3 regions of the Burkholderia anthinoferrum genome follow, and region 2 is predicted to be linked to each of the others. Evidence: riboswitches for the same ligand, from Rfam matches in the RefSeq annotation. Region 2 holds a riboswitch; each other region holds the start of a gene.
The links. Region 2 has a riboswitch for cobalamin ahead of C5F75_RS22435 (TonB-dependent receptor domain-containing protein). Riboswitches for the same ligand answer to the same signal wherever they lie in the genome.
Positions count from the first base shown of each region.

Region 1: linked by a shared signal. The riboswitch ahead of C5F75_RS17700 (CbtB domain-containing protein) and the one ahead of C5F75_RS22435 (TonB-dependent receptor domain-containing protein) in region 2 are both predicted to bind cobalamin.
Region 3: linked by a shared signal. The riboswitch ahead of cobW (cobalamin biosynthesis protein CobW) and the one ahead of C5F75_RS22435 (TonB-dependent receptor domain-containing protein) in region 2 are both predicted to bind cobalamin.

Region 1 is NZ_LFZP01000046.1:4,032-10,172, forward strand. Features, by position in the region: gene C5F75_RS17690 (inorganic phosphate transporter) at 1-940, opposite strand, end outside; gene C5F75_RS17695 (histidine phosphatase family protein) at 1,105-1,695, opposite strand; cobalamin riboswitch at 1,746-1,884, shown strand; gene C5F75_RS17700 (CbtB domain-containing protein) at 1,918-2,127, shown strand; gene C5F75_RS17705 (CbtA family protein) at 2,141-2,863, shown strand; gene C5F75_RS17710 (LysR family transcriptional regulator) at 2,886-3,794, opposite strand; gene metE (5-methyltetrahydropteroyltriglutamate--homocysteine S-methyltransferase) at 3,922-6,141, shown strand, end outside.
Region 2 is NZ_LFZP01000051.1:423,081-429,221, forward strand. Features, by position in the region: gene C5F75_RS22415 (Lrp/AsnC family transcriptional regulator) at 1-42, opposite strand, end outside; gene C5F75_RS22420 (LysE family translocator) at 159-791, shown strand; gene C5F75_RS22425 (alpha/beta hydrolase) at 923-1,918, opposite strand; gene C5F75_RS22430 (TetR/AcrR family transcriptional regulator) at 1,941-2,492, opposite strand; gene C5F75_RS22435 (TonB-dependent receptor domain-containing protein) at 2,621-4,549, opposite strand; cobalamin riboswitch at 4,765-4,957, opposite strand; gene C5F75_RS36435 (hypothetical protein) at 5,015-5,245, opposite strand; gene C5F75_RS22440 (threo-3-hydroxy-L-aspartate ammonia-lyase) at 5,260-6,141, opposite strand, start outside.
Region 3 is NZ_LFZP01000032.1:160,617-166,757, forward strand. Features, by position in the region: gene cobN (cobaltochelatase subunit CobN) at 1-3,580, opposite strand, end outside; gene cobW (cobalamin biosynthesis protein CobW) at 3,587-4,675, opposite strand; cobalamin riboswitch at 5,002-5,265, opposite strand; gene C5F75_RS10175 (TonB-dependent receptor) at 5,417-6,141, shown strand, end outside.

The DNA.
Region 1 (6,141 bases), on a different contig from region 2:
CGCCGTTCGTATACTTCCCGAACGTCGCGGCCGCCTGGTTCGCGACGGCCACGAAGGTCTGCGATTCGGCGGGCGTGACGGCCTTGTTCAGCGCATATGCGGTGGGCACCGTGCCGATCAGGATCAGCATGATGAGGCCCATTCCTTTCTGCCCGTCGTTCGACCCGTGTGCGAACGACACGCCGGTGCAGGTGAGGATCAGCAGGCAGCGAATCCAGAACGGCGGCGGCTGGTCCTTCGGCGGTTCCTTGTACAGCTCGGGAATCCGCACGACGGCCTTCAGCGCGAGTAGCAGCAGCGATGCACACAGGAAACCGACGATCGGCGAGAGCAGAAGCGACTTGCCGACGCCGAGCGCCTGGCCCCAGTCGACGCCGCTCGTGCCGGACGGCCCGTGCATCAGCTGGTTCATCAGCCCGACGCCGATGATCGAGCCGATCAGCGTATGCGAGCTCGAAGACGGCAATCCGAAATACCAGGTCGCGAGGTTCCAGACGATCGCGGCGATCAGCAGTGCGAACACCATCGCGAAGCCCGCGCCGCTGCCGACCTGCAGGATCAGCTCGACCGGCAGCAACTGCAGGATGCCGAAGGCGACGGCACCGCTCGAGACCATCACACCGAGGAAGTTCCACATGCCCGACCAGATCACTGCGACGTTCGGCGTCAGCGAGTGCGTATAGATCACGGTGGCGACCGCATTCGCGGTGTCGTGGAAGCCGTTGACGAATTCGAAGCCGAGCGCGATCAGCAGCGCGGCGCCGAGCAGCAGATACGGGAACAGCGTCCCTTCGCGGACCGGCGCCAGATCGGCGAGCAAGTGCGTGGCGATATAGACGGCGCCGAGCACGAGCACCAGCAGGAACGCGGCATAACCGATCTGCCTGTTGCGTGCGACGGAGCCGGGATGGTGCGGGGAGGACGAAGCGGGTTGATTCATGACGGCATCTCGTGAGGGAACCGCGTCCGATCCTAGCTGCGGCTAGCAGTCAGTTTGATGACAGTTGGGACGACGAACGGTGCGTCTTACGGGATGTAAGGAAAGCGGCGGCATGTGACGCGTCGGGGCGCATCGTCTACCCACATCGTGAACGAGACAGTGGCCTACGCACCCGTGTCGTGCACGTCGTCTGTCGCGGCCAACGTCCAGCCGCCGGGCGACGCGACGAACGTCGTGCACGACAGCGGCGCGACGTCGAGGCGGGCGGCCGCCTCGCGATCCATCCGCAGCACGTGCGCGATGGCCGCGCGGACGATCGGTGCATGCGTGATCGCGACGACATCGCGATCGCGCGGCAATGCGGCCAGCCATGTGCCGACCCGATGCGCGGCGGCGTCGAACGATTCGCCGCGATGCGGCGACGCGGACGGCGAGCCGATCCATGCTGCAAGTTCGTCGGGCAGGTCGCGCGCGAGATCGTGCAGCCGCTTGCCGCGCCAGTTGCCGTAGTCGAGGTCGCGCAGCGCATCGTCGATATCGGCGTGCAGCAGCCCGAGTGCGTCGGCCGTCTGCCGTGCGCAGCGTGCCGGGCTGCACAGCACGAGCGAGCCGGCAACGCCCATCCATCGGCCGCGCAACGCAGCGGCTTCGGCGAGCCCGAGTGCGTCGAGCGGATCGTCGTCGGGAAACGTGCCGGTGCGCATGGCGCGGGTCGATGCGTGCGCGATCAGGCGCAGCGAGGCAGGCAGGGTCATGTCGGTTGTCGGATGATCCGGAACGGGATGTGCTTGCCCATGTGGCATCGCTTCAATACGCGAACGTTCGCGCGTACAATTCGCCCGATACGAAGCGCGGAAGCCGGTGCAATTCCGGCGCGGTCGCGCCACTGTAACCGGAGAATCGATGATCCCGGAAGCCAGACCTGCCTTCGTACCCATCCATCATTTGTCGGGGCGCGATTCCCCTGAGGTGCATCCATGAGCGAAGCAGTGCTGAAGCCGGCGGTCGTGCCGGCACCCATCCCCGTCCGTGAGCTGTTGCCGTGGGCCGTGTTCGTCGGCCTGATCCTGCTGCTCGCACTCTATTTCGTCGGTGCGGAACAGGGCGCGACGTCGCTCGTGCCGGGCATGGTCGTACACGAATTCGTCCACGACGGCCGCCATCTGCTCGGCTTTCCCTGCCACTGACGCGGAGTAAAAGATGGTCGGAAAGCTGCTCATGCGCGGGATGCTCGCCGGCATCGCCGCGGGCCTCCTCACGTTCGGTTTCGCGAAAATCGTCGGCGAACCGCAAGTCGATCAGGCAATCGCCTTCGAGGAAAAAACCACCGCCGCCCAAGGCGAGGCGCCGGAGCCCGAGCTGGTCAGCCGCCACACGCAGGCCGGCCTCGGGCTGCTGACGGGCGTCGTGACCTACGGCGCGGCATTCGGCGGGCTGTTCTCGCTGGTCTTCGCGTATGCATACGGGCGCGGCAGCCGCCTGCCGGCGCGCCCGCTCGCCGCGTGGCTCGCGCTGGCGGCGTTCGTCGCGCTCGTGATCGTGCCGAACCTCAAGTACCCGGCCAATCCGCCGTCGGTCGGCGACCCCGACACGATCGGCTATCGCACGGGCCTGTTTTTCCTGATGATCGCGATCTCGGTGGCGACGATGGTGTTCTCGGTCAGCGTGCGCCGCCATCTGCTGGCGAAGCTCGGGCAGTGGAACGCATCGATCGTCGCCGGGCTCGTGTTCGTCGCGATCATCGCGGCCGTGCAGATCGGGCTGCCGTCGGTCAGCGAGTTGCCGGCCGATTTCCCGGCGGCCTTGCTGTGGAAATTCCGCGTGGCGGCCATCGGCATGCAGGTGATCATGTGGACGACGATCGGCCTGCTGTTCGGCGCATGGGTCGAGCGCGGCGAGCGCGCGGGAATGCGCGCCGCCTGACGCGCGGGGCAACCGGGCGCGCCTAGCGCAGCATGCGCGGCGCGCTCCACGTCGATTCGCGTGCCAGCGCGACGAACGCGGCCAGATAGTCGATCGATGCATCCGCTTCACGGATGCCGAGGAAGATCTGCTTCGCGATGCCCTTCTTGCCGAGCTTGACCGGCACGACCGGCATCCGGTCCGCGTACTCGTCCGCGAGCCACCGCGGCAGCGCGGCCACGCCGCGCCCGCTCGCGACCATCTGCAACATGATGTCGGTCGTCTCGATCGACTTGTGCCGCCTCGGCACGATGCCGGCCGGCGTCAGGAACTGGTTGTAGATGTCGAGCCGATCGGTTTCGACCGGGTACGTGATCAGGATCTCGTCGGTCAGCTGCGCGGGCGTCACGTAGTCGGCATGCGCGAACCGGTGCGAATCCGCGACCACGAGCACCTGTTCGTAGTCGAACACTGGATCGAAACGCAGCCCCGGCTTGTTCAGCGGATCGGGCGTCACCAGCACGTCGATGTCGTAACCGAATAGCGCGCCGATGCCGCCGAACTGGAAGCGCTGCTTCACGTCCACGTCGACGTCGGGCCAGCGCGACAGGTACGGTGACACGACCTTCAGCAGCCACTGGTAGCACGGGTGGCACTCCATCCCGATGCGCAGCGTGCCGCGCTCGCCCTTCGCGTACTGCTTCATCCGTTCCTCGGCGAGCTCGAACTGCGGCAGCAGCCGGTTCGCCAGCTTCAACAGATACTGCCCGCCCTGCGTGAGCCGCAGGCCGCGGCCTTCCCGGTCCCAGATCGGTGTGCCGAGCTGCTGCTCGATTTTCCTGACGGTATGGCTGAGCGCCGACTGCGTGAGGTGCAGTGCATTGGCCGCCGCGGTCAGCGAGCCCTGGCGCTCGACTTCACGAATGACGACGAGATGGAATCGTTCCAGCATGGATGGCGCTCATTCCATGAATACATGAAGAATGTTAATGGATGAATGAAATAATGCCATTTTATTTCATGGTTTGAAATCCCTATGATGGCTGCCGGATCTTCATTTTTCTCTGGACGGCAGCTTCATGGTCACGACACACAACCTCGGTTTTCCGCGCATCGGCGCGAAGCGCGAACTCAAGTTCGGTCTCGAACGCTACTGGAAGGGCGAATCGTCGCGCGACGAACTGAAGGCGCTCGGCGCCGAGTTGCGGCGGCGCCACTGGCACGACCAGCGTGATCTCGATCTCGCACCGATCGGCGACTTCGCGTTCTACGACCAGGTGCTCGACATGAGCTTCACGCTCGGCAACCTGCCGAAGCGCGTGCAGGACTTCCACGGCGATGCGCTCGACAACTATTTCCGCGTCGCGCGCGGCCGTTCGGCGCAGTCGGCGGAAGAACATGCGGCGTGCTGCGGCGGTGTCGCGGCCGGCGAAATGACGAAGTGGTTCGACACGAACTACCACTACATCGTGCCGGAGTTCCACGCGGATACGAATTTCTCGCTCGATCCGTCGCGTCTGCTGCAGCAACTGGCCGAAGCGAACGCGCAGGGCGTGCGCGCGAAACCGGTGATTCTCGGCCCCGTCACGTACCTGTGGCTCGGCAAGTCGAAGGACGATTCCGATCGCCTCGCGTTGCTGCCGAAGCTGCTGCCGGTGTACGGCGCGCTGCTCGACACGCTGACCGCGCAGGGCGTCGAATGGGCGCAGATCGACGAGCCGATTCTCGTGACCGAGCTCGATGCCGAATGGCGCCAGGCGTTGCGCACCGCGTACGCGGCGCTGGAAACGCGCCGCATCAAGCTACTGCTCGCCACGTACTTCGGCCAGCTTCAGGACAACCTGACGCTCGCGGCGTCGCTGCCGGTCGACGGCCTTCATATCGACGCGATCAACGCGCGCGACGAAGTCGACGCGCTGGTGCGTGAACTGCCGGCAGACCGCGTGCTGTCGGTGGGCGCGATCAATGGCCGCAACATCTGGAAGACCGACCTGAACGCGACGCTCGACTGGCTCGAACCGCTCGCGAAGCAACTGGGCGACCGGCTGTGGCTCGCGCCGTCGTGCTCGCTGCTGCATGTGCCGGTCGATCTCGCGAGCGAGGAGAAGCTCGACGCGGAAATCCGCTCGTGGCTCGCGTTCGCGCTGCAGAAACTCGACGAGTTGAAGGTGCTCGCGATCGCGCTGAACGAAGGCCGCGACAAGGTGGCCGGCGCGCTCGCCGCGAATGCCGCCGCGATCGATTCGCGCCGCCGCTCGCCGCGCGTGAACAACCCGGCGGTGAAGGCCGCAATCGCGCGCATCGACACGCAGCTCGGCAACCGTGCGAGCCCCTATACGCAGCGTGCGTCGAAGCAGTCGGCGCGACTGAACCTGCCGGCGTTTCCGACGACGACGATCGGTTCGTTCCCGCAGACCGCCGAGATCCGCCAGGCGCGCAGCCGGTTCAAGGCCGGCGCGCTGGACGAAGCCGGCTATCGCACGGCGATGCAGGCCGAGATCGAACGCAGCGTGCGCGAACAGGAGTCGCTCGAACTCGACGTGCTCGTGCATGGCGAAGCCGAGCGCAACGACATGGTCGAATACTTCGGCGAGCAACTCGACGGCTACGCGTTCAGCCAGTTCGGCTGGGTCCAGTCGTACGGTTCGCGCTGCGTGAAGCCGCCGATCCTGTTCGGCGACATCAGCCGCCCGAAGGCGATGACGGTCGAGTGGATCGCCTATGCGCAGTCACTGACGGACAAGCCGATGAAGGGCATGCTGACCGGCCCGGTGACGATCCTGAACTGGTCGTTCGTGCGTGACGACCAGCCGCGCTCGGTATCGTGCTACCAGCTTGCGCTGGCGATCCGCGACGAAGTGCTCGATCTCGAGAAGGCGGGCGTGCGCGTGATCCAGATCGACGAAGCGGCGCTGCGCGAAGGTCTGCCGTTGCGCCGCGCGCAATGGAGCGAATACCTGAAGTGGGCCGTCGAGTCGTTCCGCATCGCCGCGAACGGGGTGCAGGACGATACGCAGATCCACACGCACATGTGCTATTCGGAGTTCAACGACATCATCGCGTCGATCGCCGACATGGATGCCGACGTGATCACGATCGAGACGTCGCGCTCGGACATGGAGCTGCTCGACGCGTTCGACACGTTCAAGTATCCGAATGAAATCGGGCCGGGCGTGTACGACATCCATTCGCCGAACATTCCGACGCAGGATCACATCGTCGGGTTGATGAAGAAGGCGGCCGAACGGATTCCGGCGGAACGTCTGTGGGTGAACCCGGATTGCGGGCTGAAGACGCGG
Region 2 (6,141 bases):
GTCCTGCAACAGCGCCAGTATCTTCCAGTCCAGATCGTCCATCGCGGCGGGCGTTTTTAAGGTAGAGCCGCCATTCTTCCTTAAAAACCGCATTCAGCGAGGGCCGGACTTTCCCTACGATGCCTGTTCGATCCACCGAATGTCGCAAGGAGCAGGCGATGCTGTTCATCAAATCCGTCGTGATGGGGCTGTCGATCGCGGTGCCGGTCGGCCCGATCGGCATGCTGTGCATTCAGCGCAGCCTGAGCCGCGGTTTCCAGGCGGGATTCGCGACGGGCATCGGCGCCGCGTGCGCCGACGCGATTTACGGCCTGCTCGGCGCGCTGGGCGTCGCGGGCATCGTCACCGCATTTCCGATGCTGACCGTCGGCCTGAAAATCGGCGTCGGCGCGTTTCTCGTGTGGCTCGCGTGGACCATCGCGCGCCAGGCGCCGGCCGCACCGGCCGGGCCACGCGACTTGCCGCGGACGACCGTCCTGCGCGATTTCCTGACGACGTTCGGCCTCACGCTGTCGAACCCGATGACGATCGTGTCGTTCGTCGGGATCTTCGCGGCGCTCGGCCCGCTGCCGGGGGCACGGGAAGGCGCGATGTGGGCGACGGTGGCGTGGATGGTCGCCGGCGTGTTCGTCGGCTCGGCCACGTGGTGGCTGTGCCTGAGCAGCGCGACCGCCGCGCTGCGCACGAAGCTGTCGTTCGCGTTCATGCACGGGCTGTCGCGCGCGTCGGCGGCCGTCGTCGCGGTATTCGGCGCGATCCAGCTCGCCGCGGGCGTGCGCGGGCTGATCTAGGTGCACGGCGCGGCGCGGGGCGACCGGATCGCGTCACCCGCGGGATTTGCCGCATTCGATCCGGGGAGCCAGCGATCCGGCCGATGCCGATGCCGATGTCGTCCTTGTGTGCTCGTCCGTCGATCGCCGGCTCAATTCGACCCATGCAAATGCGCATGCACGAAGCGCGCGATTTCCTGGCTCAGCTCGATGTCCTCCGGCGCGCCCATGAACCCGCCGTGCGGCATGCCCTCGAACACGTGCAGCTCCGTCGGCACCTGCGCGCGCCGCAACGCGCGATGCAGGCGCACGGCGTTCGACAGGAACAGGTCGCGCGTGCCGCTCTGGATGAAGGTCGGCGGGAAGCCGGCAGCGAAATCGCCGAAGAGCGGCGACAGGTACGGATGCGCGAGATCGGCGCCGTTCGCGTAGAGCAGGTTGTTCGCCATCAGCGGCGCCGGCAGCACGACATCGACGAGCCGGTTGGTCTCGAAGCTGTCGCCGGATTCGGTCAGGTCGGCTTCCGGCGACAGCAGCACGAGCGCGGCAGGCAGCGGCAAGCCTTCGTCGCGGGCACGCAGCACCATCGCGGCGGCGAGATTGCCGCCGGCGGAGCGGCCGCCGATGACGACGTTTTCCGGTGCGTGACGCGCCAGCACGTAAGCATAAGCGGCGATGCAATCGTCGAGCGCGGCCGGATACGGGTGTTCCGGCGGCATCCGGTAGTCGACGCCGTAGCAGCGGACGCCGAGCCGGTCGGCCTGCATCTGCGCGCCGGCGCGGCACGCGGCGCCGCCGCCGACGACCAGCGCGCCGCCATGCAGATCGATGTAGGCGCAGGCGCCGGAAGCCGCGTCGTCGGGTGTCGCGACATGCACGTCCGCATCGCCGACGCGGATCGTCTCGACGCTCGAGCGCAAATAGCCGGCGAGCTGCTCGACCGCGGCCGTGTAATGCGCGTCGGCACCGGCCTTCACGCGCATCCATGCGTCGATGTCGTCCGGCGCCGGCATCACGTGCAACGCATTCAGCGGCACCCCGTCGTCGCCGGTCAGGCGTTGCAGCGCGGCGCGTGCTTCGTCGCTGATCGAGGTCGGGAAGGGCACGACACGGCTCGGCAGCACGACGCCGTCGGGTTTGTCTTTCATTGCTTGGATTCCGTTCGGTACGTCATGCGGCCGAAGGCCAGTGGCGCAGCATCACGTCGAGCGCATCGAGGCTGCGTGCCCACGACACGTCCGAATCCGGCGCGCTGTGCGAGAAGCCGCCGGCGCTTTCGAGCGTCACGTAGCCCATGAAGAAACCGCCGAGCAGGCGGATCGCATGCGCCTGTTCGCTATCGGGCAAGCCGTAGCTGCGCAGCACCGCTGCCGTCATCCTGACGAGTTGCCCGCCCGCGCTTGCGGTGGCGCGCCCGCCGCTCACCGGATGGCGCGCGGCCGCGAAGCGGCCCGGATGCGCACGTGCGTAGTCGCGATAGACGTTGGCGAGCGCGGCCAGCGCGTCCTTGCCGGTGCGGCCGGCCAGCGCGTCGGCGGCGCGCTCGGCCAGCTCCTGCAGCGCGAACAGCGCGATCCGGCTCTTGAGATCGTCGAAGCTCGCGACATGGGAATACAGGCTCGCCAGCTTGACGTCGAAATGCCGCGCGAGCGCTGCGCCGGTGAGTTGCTCGAAGCCGGTTTCATCGGCGAGCTGCGCGCCGGCTTCGACGAGCTTGTCCACGGTAATGCCGGCACGCGCCATGACGAATGCTATGCGGGTTAGTCAAAAAACTAATTTTATTAGCTTTTGCCGTGCTGTCAATTTTCCGCGCGTGCCGGTGTGGTGCGTCGCGCCGCTGCGTGGGGCCGTCAGAACGTATAGCTCACCTTGCCGAACGCGGTGCGCCCGAGCGTGTTGTAGCCGTACGCGGTCATGTATTGCCGGTCGAACAGGTTCGACAGCGACGCCGACACCGTCAAGTGCGAATTGATCCGGTACGACGCGCGCAGGCTCACCGTCAGGTACGACGCCAGATACTGCCGGTTGGCCGGGTCGTCGAACGTCGAGCCGCCGTACAGCAGCGACGCGCCTGTGCTCAGCGCGTGCAGCTTCAGTTCGTCCCACGTGTGGTCGACGTTCAGGCTGACCGTCTGGCGCGGCCGGCGGCTGAGCCAGGTCTGGTTGGTCTCGTCCTGCGGATTCAGGATGCCGACCGCGACGCTCACCGGCGTCGAGCGGCCGATCGTTCCCTTGTACGACAGGTCGATGCCGCGAATGTGCGAACGGCCGATGTTCATCGGCGAGAACGTCGCCGGGTTGTACGCGATCAGGTTGTTGACGCGCGTGTCGTAGATCGCCGCGGTGAACATGCCGTACGCCGTGTTCGCGTCGAGCGCGGCCTCGACCGACGTGCTGCGTTCCGGGCTGAGGTTCGGATTGCCGTAGCCCGGGTAGTACAGGTCGTTGAACGTCGGCAGGCGGAACGCGTTGCCGTACGACACGCGCGCCGTGTAGACCGGCGTGATCGCCCACGACAGCGCGGCGTTGCCGGTGTTCACCGCTTGCCCGGCGATGATCTCGTGACGGCCGGCGACGAACATCGTCACGTTGCCGAGCGTCGCCGACTGGTGCAGCGAGAACGCGGAATCGTTGCGCGTCGGCACGCCGCCGGGAATGTCGACCGGCAGGAACGCCTGTTCGCGCGTGAAGTCGTACGCGAGCTTCGATTCGCCCGACAGCGGCAGCCCGAACAGGTGGAAACCGTGCGCCTGATGGGTCAGCGACGTCGACGTGCTGATGCGCTGCGAATTGATCTGGTCCGTCGCGAGGGCCGGGTTGTCCGCGTAGATGAACTGGCGATCGTTCGCATAGCCGAACGACTGGTCGAACTGCGTATCGGGCGTGATGTCGAGATGGAATGCGACGCCGGTCGTCAACTGGTGATCGCGTTCGCGATTCGCGTAGCCGCTGTTGTCGTAGGACAGATCGGAGCGGTGGTACAGCGCGAACGTCGAGATCGACCAGTTGTCGCGCGCATAGCCGAGCCGCGCGTCGAGATCCTGCGCGTGATACGGGTTGCGGCCGTCTTCGTGGCCGTAGAAGAAGGGCCGCGTCGCATCGATGCCGGCCGTGTTGTAGTCGTGCAGCCCGAGCGAATAGGTGAGCCCGCCCAGCGCGGCCAGCGGCCCGGTCGACGGCACCGTGCCCGACGTGCGGAACTGCGTGTCGAACGTCTTGTTCGAGCCGCCGCCGAACGACACGGTGGTCTGGTTCGGCTGGTTGGCGGCGCGGCGCGTGAAGAGTTGCACGACGCCGCCCATCGCGTTGTTGCCGAACGATGCGGCGGCCGGGCCGGAGATCACCTCGACGCGCTCGAACGCTTCGGTCGGCAGGTCGGCCCACGGCGCGATGCCGGTGGTCGGCGAGCCGATCCGGATGCCGTCGATGAACACGGCGACCTGGCTCGCCGACGAGCCGCGGATGCTGACCGACGCGGACGAGCCGGGCCCGCCGTTCTGCGCGACGGTCACGCCCGGCAGCGTCGCGAGCGCTTGCGTGATGCTCGGGTCGGCCGGCGACAGCCGGTCGAGATCCTCGCGCGTGAGCACCTGCGTCGACGCATAGCGCCGGTCGAACGATTCGGGCAGGTGCCGCGTGTCGGTCACGCTGATCGTGGGCAGGTCCGCGCCTGACGCCAGTGCCGCGGGCTGCGCAGGCGCCGCGTCGCCGGCCGCATGGGCGAGCGGGGAAAGCAGCGCGGTGGCGGCGGACGTGGCAAGCAGGTGACGAAGGTTCATGAGACAGCGGGACAAAGCGTGTGACGTGTACGGCGACCGTGAGCCGGGGGCCGGCAGGGGATGCATGCCGACGGCGTGTCGGGGCGGCGCTTCCGGCCGGGAAGCGGATTCGGGAACGATGGACATCTGACGGATCCTGAGGTCGGGTCGTCCATGCAACAGGCGGCCGCCAACGGCGGTGCTTGCACATCGGGACACCCCGCCCGGTGCGGCTGCTGGACCTCGGGTCGATGGCAGGTCTCCTGGCTCGCGGGTCGCCATCCGTGCGGGCCTTCCCGGTTTCCCAGTGGCATGCGGTGGCACGGATTCGCCGCTCACAGTTGCGGGGGCAGCCGCAGATTCGAGACGTCGCCTCGCCTGCGTTCCCTTTTGATCCCATCCCTGGGAACCATCAGCGCGCAAGGGTAATGGCGCGCGGTCGGGCACGTCAATCGTCCGGGCGCGCGCGGATGCGAAAAAACGTCATTACCCGGTGTCGGCTTTCCGGATGCTTGCGTTCGAGGTGCCCGGGCGGCGTTTCAGGTCTGAAGAAACGGTCGGGTTCGAACGCATCCGTCGCATCCGCGCGGCGGCGATCGCGCGCGTATTCATGAAGACGCCTTCAGACCGACTTCGGGACGACGACGTAATCAGTCCGGGGCGCGAAACCTGGCGCGACGTGGAGGCGGGGCGGTGCGCGCATGACAGGATCTTCATGCGCGCCGCGACGCTCAGGCCGGTGCCGACACCAGCGCGCAGAAGTTCTCGAGATCGACGTTGCCGCCGCTGATCACCACGCCGACGCGCTTGCCCTGCAGCGCGTCCTTCATCCGTCGCACGGCGGCGAACGCCAGGCAGCCGGTCGGCTCGACGACGAGCTTCATGCGCGTGGCGAAGAAGCGCATGCAGTCGACCAGTTCCGCGTCCGTCGCGGTCAGGATGTCGTCGACGTCGCGGCGCAGGATCGGGAACGTAAGGTTGCCGACGTGCTGCGTCTGCGCGCCGTCGGCGATCGTGCGCGGCGTGTCGATGTGCACGATCGTGCCGGACCGGAACGATTGCTGCGCGTCGTTGCCGGCTTCGGGCTCGACGCCGTACAGCTTCGCGTGCGGCGACAGCGCGCGCGTGGCGAGCGCGGTGCCCGACAGCAGCCCGCCGCCGCCGAGCGGCGTGAACACCGCGTCGAGCGGCCCGACTTCGTCGAACAGTTCCTTGGCCGCGGTGCCCTGGCCGGCGATCACGTCCGGGTGATCGTAGGGCGGAACCAGCGTGAGCCCGTGCTTTTCCGCGAGCTCGCGCCCGATCTGCTCGCGATCCTCGGTGTAGCGGTCGTAGGTCACGACGTTGCCGCCGTAGCCGCGCGTCGCGGCTATCTTCGCGGCCGGTGCGTCCTGCGGCATCACGATCGTCGCGGGAATGCCGAGGATGCGCGCCGACAGCGCGATTGCCTGCGCATGGTTGCCCGACGAGAACGCGACGACGCCGTGGCGGCGCTGTTCCGCGTCGAAGCGCGACAGCGCGTTGAACGCGCCGCGGAACTTGAACGCGCCCATGCGCTGCAGGTTCTCGCACTTGAAGAACACCTGTGCGCCGAGCGCGTCGTCGATCGTCCG
Region 3 (6,141 bases), on a different contig from region 2:
CGGTCGCGTCATAGCCGTACAGGTAGTCGACGGTCGCGGCCAGCTCGGCCGCGCCCTTGTAGCCGTGACGCTTTACGCCGTCGAGCCATTTCGGGTTGACGACGCGCGAGCGGATCACGCGCGCGATTTCCTCGCGCAGCGTGCGCATCTTCGGCGCGACCGGGTTCGCATGGTCGCCGTGATAGATGCTCGGCTGCTGCCCCGACAGATGGCGCACGGCCGCCGTCATCCCGCCCTGGAACTGGTAGTAGTCGTTCGAATCGAGGATGTCGTGCTCGCGGCTGTCCTGGTTCTGCACGACGACGTCGATCGTCGCGAGCCGCTCGCCGAACACGTCGGCCGCCGCGTCGCCCGCGCTGTTCTGCGCGTACGCGTGGCCGCCCCATTGACGGTAGGCATCGGCGAGATCGGCGTCGGTCTGCCAGCGGCGCTGGTCGATCAGGTCCTGCAGGCCCGCGCCGTAACTGCCCGGCCGCGCGCCGAACACGCGCCAGCCGGCGCGGCGCCGCGCGTCGTCGGGCGCCACGCCCTGCGCGACCCACTTCTCGCGTTCGCGCTCGATGCGCGCGCGGATCGGGTTCAACTCCTCCGGCTCGTCGAGCGCGGCAACCGCCTGCACGGCCGCGTCGAACAGATGCATCAGGTTCGGAAACGCGTCGCGGAAGAAGCCCGACACGCGCAGCGTCACGTCGATGCGCGGCCGATCGAAGATCTCGATCGGCAGGATCTCGAAGTCGGTCACGCGGTGGCTGCCGTGCGCCCATTTCGGCCGCACGCCGATCAGCGCGAACGCCTGCGCGATGTCGTCGCCGCCGGTGCGCATCGTGGCCGTCCCCCACACCGACAGCCCGATCGCGCGCGGATAGTCGCCGTGATCCTGCAGATGGCGTTCGATCAGTTGCTGCGCGGATTTCAGCCCGAGCGACCACGCGGCTTGCGTCGGCACCGCGCGCGTATCGACCGAGTAGAAGTTGCGGCCCGTGGGCAGCACGTCGGGGCGGCCGCGCGACGGCGAGCCGCTCGGCCCCGGCGGCACGAAGCGCCCGTCGAGCCCGCGCAGCAGTTGACGCATTTCCTCGCGGCCGCACGCGTCGAGTGCGGGCAACAGCGTCGACCGCACGCGCTCGATCACCGCGAGCGTATGCGGCCATTCGCCGGGCGGCGGCACGTCGATACCGGAATTCTCCGAAGCGGTTCCGCACACAGTGGCCAGCCAGTGCTGCGCGAGCCGTTCGAGCCGCTCGCGCGTATCGCCCGCATGCCGCCACGGCGACGCGTCGAGCGTTTGCAGGATGGCCGGCCGCGGCCCCGTCCACGGCGCGGCCCAGTCGGCCGCGAGCGGATCGAACGCGTCGCCGAGCGCAAGATCGCGCGCGAGCGCGCCGATCAGCCCGGCCCGTTCGCCCTTGCCGTCGCCGACCGGAAAACGTGCGAGCGCGAGCAGCGTGTCGCGCCGCTGGCGCTCGACCGGCGACGCGCCGAACACGTGCAGCCCGTCGCGAATCTGCGCTTCCTTCAATTCGCACAGCCACGCGTCGACCCGCGTGAGCAGCGCATCCTCGTCGCCCGCATCGCGCGGCGGCGACACGCTCAGCTCGTCGTGCAGACGATGCTCGGCGATCGTCGCGAGGATCGTCTTGCGCAGCAGCTTCGCGCGCCGCGCATCGACCATCAGCGCTTCGTAGTATTCGTCGACCTGCCGTTCGAGATCCTGCAGCGGCCCGTAGTTTTCCGCGCGCGTGAGCGGCGGCATCAGGTGATCGACGATCACGGCCTGCGCGCGGCGCTTCGCCTGGCTGCCCTCGCCCGGATCGTTGACGATGAACGGATACAGGTGCGGCAGCGGCCCGAGCGTCAGGTCGGGCCAGCACGCGTCGGACAGCGCGACGCTCTTGCCCGGCAGCCATTCGAGATTGCCGTGCTTGCCGAGATGGATGACGGCGTCGACGCGATACGCATCGCGCAGCCAGAAATAGAACGCGAGATACGCGTGCGGCGGCACGAGGTCGGCATCGTGGTAGCTCGCGTAGTCGTTCTCGTCGCGCGAGCGCGACGGCTGGATGCCGACGAACACGTTGCCCGCGCGCCAGCCGGCGATCGTGAAACGCTGTTGCCGCAGCGTCGGATCGGCTTCGGGCGGCCCCCACCGTTCGTTCAGCGCATCGCGCACGGCGGCCGGCAGCCGCGCGAACCGCGCGACGTAGTCGGCCAGCGCGTAACTCTGAAATGCGGGACGCAGCGTACGCACGGCGGGATCGTTGGTGACGCCCTCGGTGAGCCGCGCAATCAGCGCGTCGCCGTCGGGCGGCAGGTCGGCCACGGTATAGCCCGCGTCGCGCAGCGCCGCGAGCACGCGCAGCGCGGAGGCCGGCGTGTCGAGCCCGACGCCGTTGCCGATCCGCCCTTCGCTTTGCGGATAGTTCGCGAGAATCAGCGCGATGCGCTTGTCGGCGTTATCCAGCGTGCGCAGCCGGCACCAGCCGCGCGCGAGCGCCGCGACGAACGCGATCCGCTCGGCATCCGGCTGGTAGCGCACGACGTCGACCTCGGTATGCGGGCAACGATACGCGAGCCCCTTGAAGCTCACAGCGCGCGTGACGATGCGCCCGTCGACCTCGGGCAGCGCGATGTGCATCGCGATGTCGCGGGCGTGCAGGCCCTGGCTGTCGGCGAGCCACGCGTCGCGATTGCCGCCGGACAGGATCACCTGCAGCACCGGCGCGTCGCCCGCGAGCACGTCGTGTTCGGGGCTGTCGATCGCGCCGGCCGCGAACGCGGTGGTATTCAGCACGAGCGCGACGCCATGCGTGTCGCACAGCTGCGTGATGACCTCGCGGCTCACCGCGTCCTTCAGCGACGTGACGGCGATCGGCAGCGGATTGAGCCGTTCGTGCACGAGCGCATCGGCCAGCGCGTCGAACACGGCCGTGTTCGCGGCCTGCCAGTGCGCGCGATAGAACAGGATCGCGACCACGGGTGCGCCCGGCGTCCAGCGCGCGCGCCAGTCGTCGACGCTCGCCGGGTCGCGCGCCGGGTGATACAGCGCGGCGGCCGGCAGCGGGCGCGGCGGTTCGGGCTCGTCGCCGAACCCGAGCGTGTGAAACGCGATGCTGCGCAGCAGCGCGTCGGCGTTGTGCACGCCGCCCTCGCGCAGATAGCGCCACCACAGCCGGCACAGGTCGGGCCTGACCGTGCTCTTCGCGACGAGGTTCGGGTCCTCCTGCAGGTCGCCCGAGAACATCGCGAGTTGCTGCCCGCGCTTCGACGCGAGCGACACGGCCTGCTCGATCCCGTACGGCCAGTATGCTTCGCCGCCGAGATGATCGATCACGACCGTCTTCGCGTGACGCAGCACGTCGTCGACGTAGAAATCGACCGACGCCGGCTGCCGCAGGAACGTGACGTTCGCGAGCCGCACGCTCGGAAATCCTTCGGGCAAGTGCGGCACGACGCTCGCGAGCAGCGACAGCGTCGTGTCGGCCGAACTCAGGATCACGATGTCGGCCGGCTGCTGGTCGATCCGGACGACGCCCTGCGTATCGTCGACGAAGCCGCCCGGCGTGGTGCGCAGCAGATGCATCGTGCGTTACGCCTGTTGCGGCTCGGCCGCGCACGCGGCGTCGAACGCGCGTTGCAGCTCGGCCGCGTCGAGATCCTCGCCGATCAGCACGAAGCGGCTCGCACGCGTTTCGCCGTCCTGCCAGCGGCGGTCGAAATAGCTGTCGAAACGGCGCCCGACGCCCTGGATCACGAGCCGCATCGGCGCGCCGGGCAGCGCGGCGAAGCCTTTCGCGCGATAGATCGTGTGCGCTTCGACCACACGCTGCAGCGCGGCGATCGTCGCTTCGCGCGTGCCGGCGTCGCCCGACACCACGACCGAATCGAAATCGTCGTGATGGTGATCGTGATCGCCGTCGTCGGCCGAGCCGTGATGGTCGTGACGCAGGTGGATCGTTTCCTCCGACGCCGATTCGAGGCCGAGCAGCATCGCGAGATCGAGCTCGCCGCGCGTCGCACGCACGATCTTCACCTGCGGCGGAATTTCTTCGCGGATCGCGGTTTCGATCCGCGCGAATTCGGCGTCGCCGACGAGGTCGGCCTTGTTCACGATCACGAGATCGGCGGACGACAGTTGATCGGCAAAGAGTTCGTGCAGCGGCGATTCGTGGTCGAGGTTCGGATCGGCGCGGCGCTGCGCGTCGACGGCCTGCGGGTTTTCCGCGAACTGGCCGCTCGCGGCGGCCGGCCCGTCGACGACGGTCACGACCGCGTCGACCGTGAAGCTGTTGCGGATCGTCGGCCAGTTGAACGCCTGCACGAGCGGCTTCGGCAGCGCGAGGCCCGACGTCTCGATCAGCACGTGATCGATGTCCGCGCGGCGCTCGACGAGCGCTTCCATCACCGGATAGAACTCTTCCTGCACGGTGCAGCACAGGCAGCCGTTCGCGAGTTCGTACAGCTGGCCCGCTGCTTCGCCCTGCGCGCCGTCGGCCTCGTCGCAGCCGATGCCGCAGCCCTTGAGGATTTCGCCGTCGATGCCGAGTTCGCCGAATTCGTTGACGATCACCGCGATGCGGCGGCCTTCGGCGTGCTGCAGGATGTGGCGCATCAGCGTCGTCTTGCCGCTGCCGAGAAAGCCCGTGACGATCGTGACGGGCAGCTTGCGTAGGGTCATGGTAGGTCCGGTGTCGAAGAGGGAATCAGGACGGGCTCGTCGCGTCGGTGGCGGCGCGGCCATTCACGGGACGGTACGCGCGAAGGTCGCCGCGCAGTCCGGCCGGACAGCCGCGGGACGGGCGGAACAACGAATCGGGCATGGTGCTTCCTTGCGAACGGTCGACATCGTGAATGCCAACACGGCTGCTGCCTGCCCCGCCCGCGTCGCGCCGTTCGCCGTGCCGGCCGGGCGCGTTCGCGCGCCGGCGGATCGGAGGTGACAGCGGGAAACACCGGGCGTCGGACCTGCTGCGGCCGTGGACGATGCGCCGCCTCCCCGCGGCGCTGAACCCCAATGTTTAGGCCGGTATCCGGGCTGACGAACACGCCGCTTCGCCTTCCCGGATGCGCGGCATCCAGTGGCGGTCGTCCGCATGCGCAGGGCATGCGGCGAAGCGGCGCTGCGTGGCGCTTGCGCGCGACGCGTTCGCTTACCGTTGCGGGGGCAGCACAGGTTGGCTCGACTGCGGTGCAGGCAGGCTCCCTGTTTCCCGTTTAACTGCGTGCGCCGGAGCGGCGCGCGCGAGCACCAAAACGCGTGCGAGTGTAGGCGGCGGGGCCGGGAGCGTCAAGGCGAGCGGTGCGCAGCGAACGCGAATGATTGTCGTTTTCAACTAAGCGAGATAAACTTCACCCGATAACAACGCAACCACCGCGCAACGGCAATGTGAGGCAATCACTCAGTCATCCTTAAATTTTCATGTCGAAACGACAGATATCCGGGCGGCGCTTTCCTGTGCTCGCCCTGTCGCTGTGCTCGATCGCCGGCGTTGCCTCCTTTCCTGCCCCGGCGGCCGAGTTCGACGACGAACTGCCCGCGCTCGAGGTGCGCAGCCGCCGTCATCCGAACGATCCGCGCGCCGAAAGCGTGAGTACGGCGACGCGCACCGCGACCGATCCGCGCGACGTCCCGCAAACGATCGACAGCGTGCCGGTCGAGGAAACGCTGTCCTATGGCGGCCGCACGCTGGCCGACGCGCTGGCCGGCGTGCCGGGTGTGTCCAATACGTCGGACACGCGCTTCGATTCGTTCCGCATTCGCGGCTTTTCCGCCGCGGGCGACCTGCTGCTCGACGGCATGCGCGACGACGCGCAATACGTGCGCAGTCTCGGCAACATCGAACGCGTCGAAGTGCTGAAGGGGCCGGCGGCGGCGCTGTACGGGCGCGGCAGCGGCGGCGGCGTCATCAACCGGATCACCAAGCAGCCGCTGCCGGAAAACTTCGGACATGTGTCGGCGGCGACCGGCAGTTATGGACGACTCGGCGCGTCGGTCGATCTCAACCGGATGCTGTCGGGCGCATGGAGCGTGCGGCTCAATGCCGGACGCGAACACGCGGGCAGCTTCCGCGACCACGTCGACGGCACGCGCCAGTACGTCGCGCCGTCGATCAAATGGCAGGACGCGCGGCGAAGCTGGCTGCT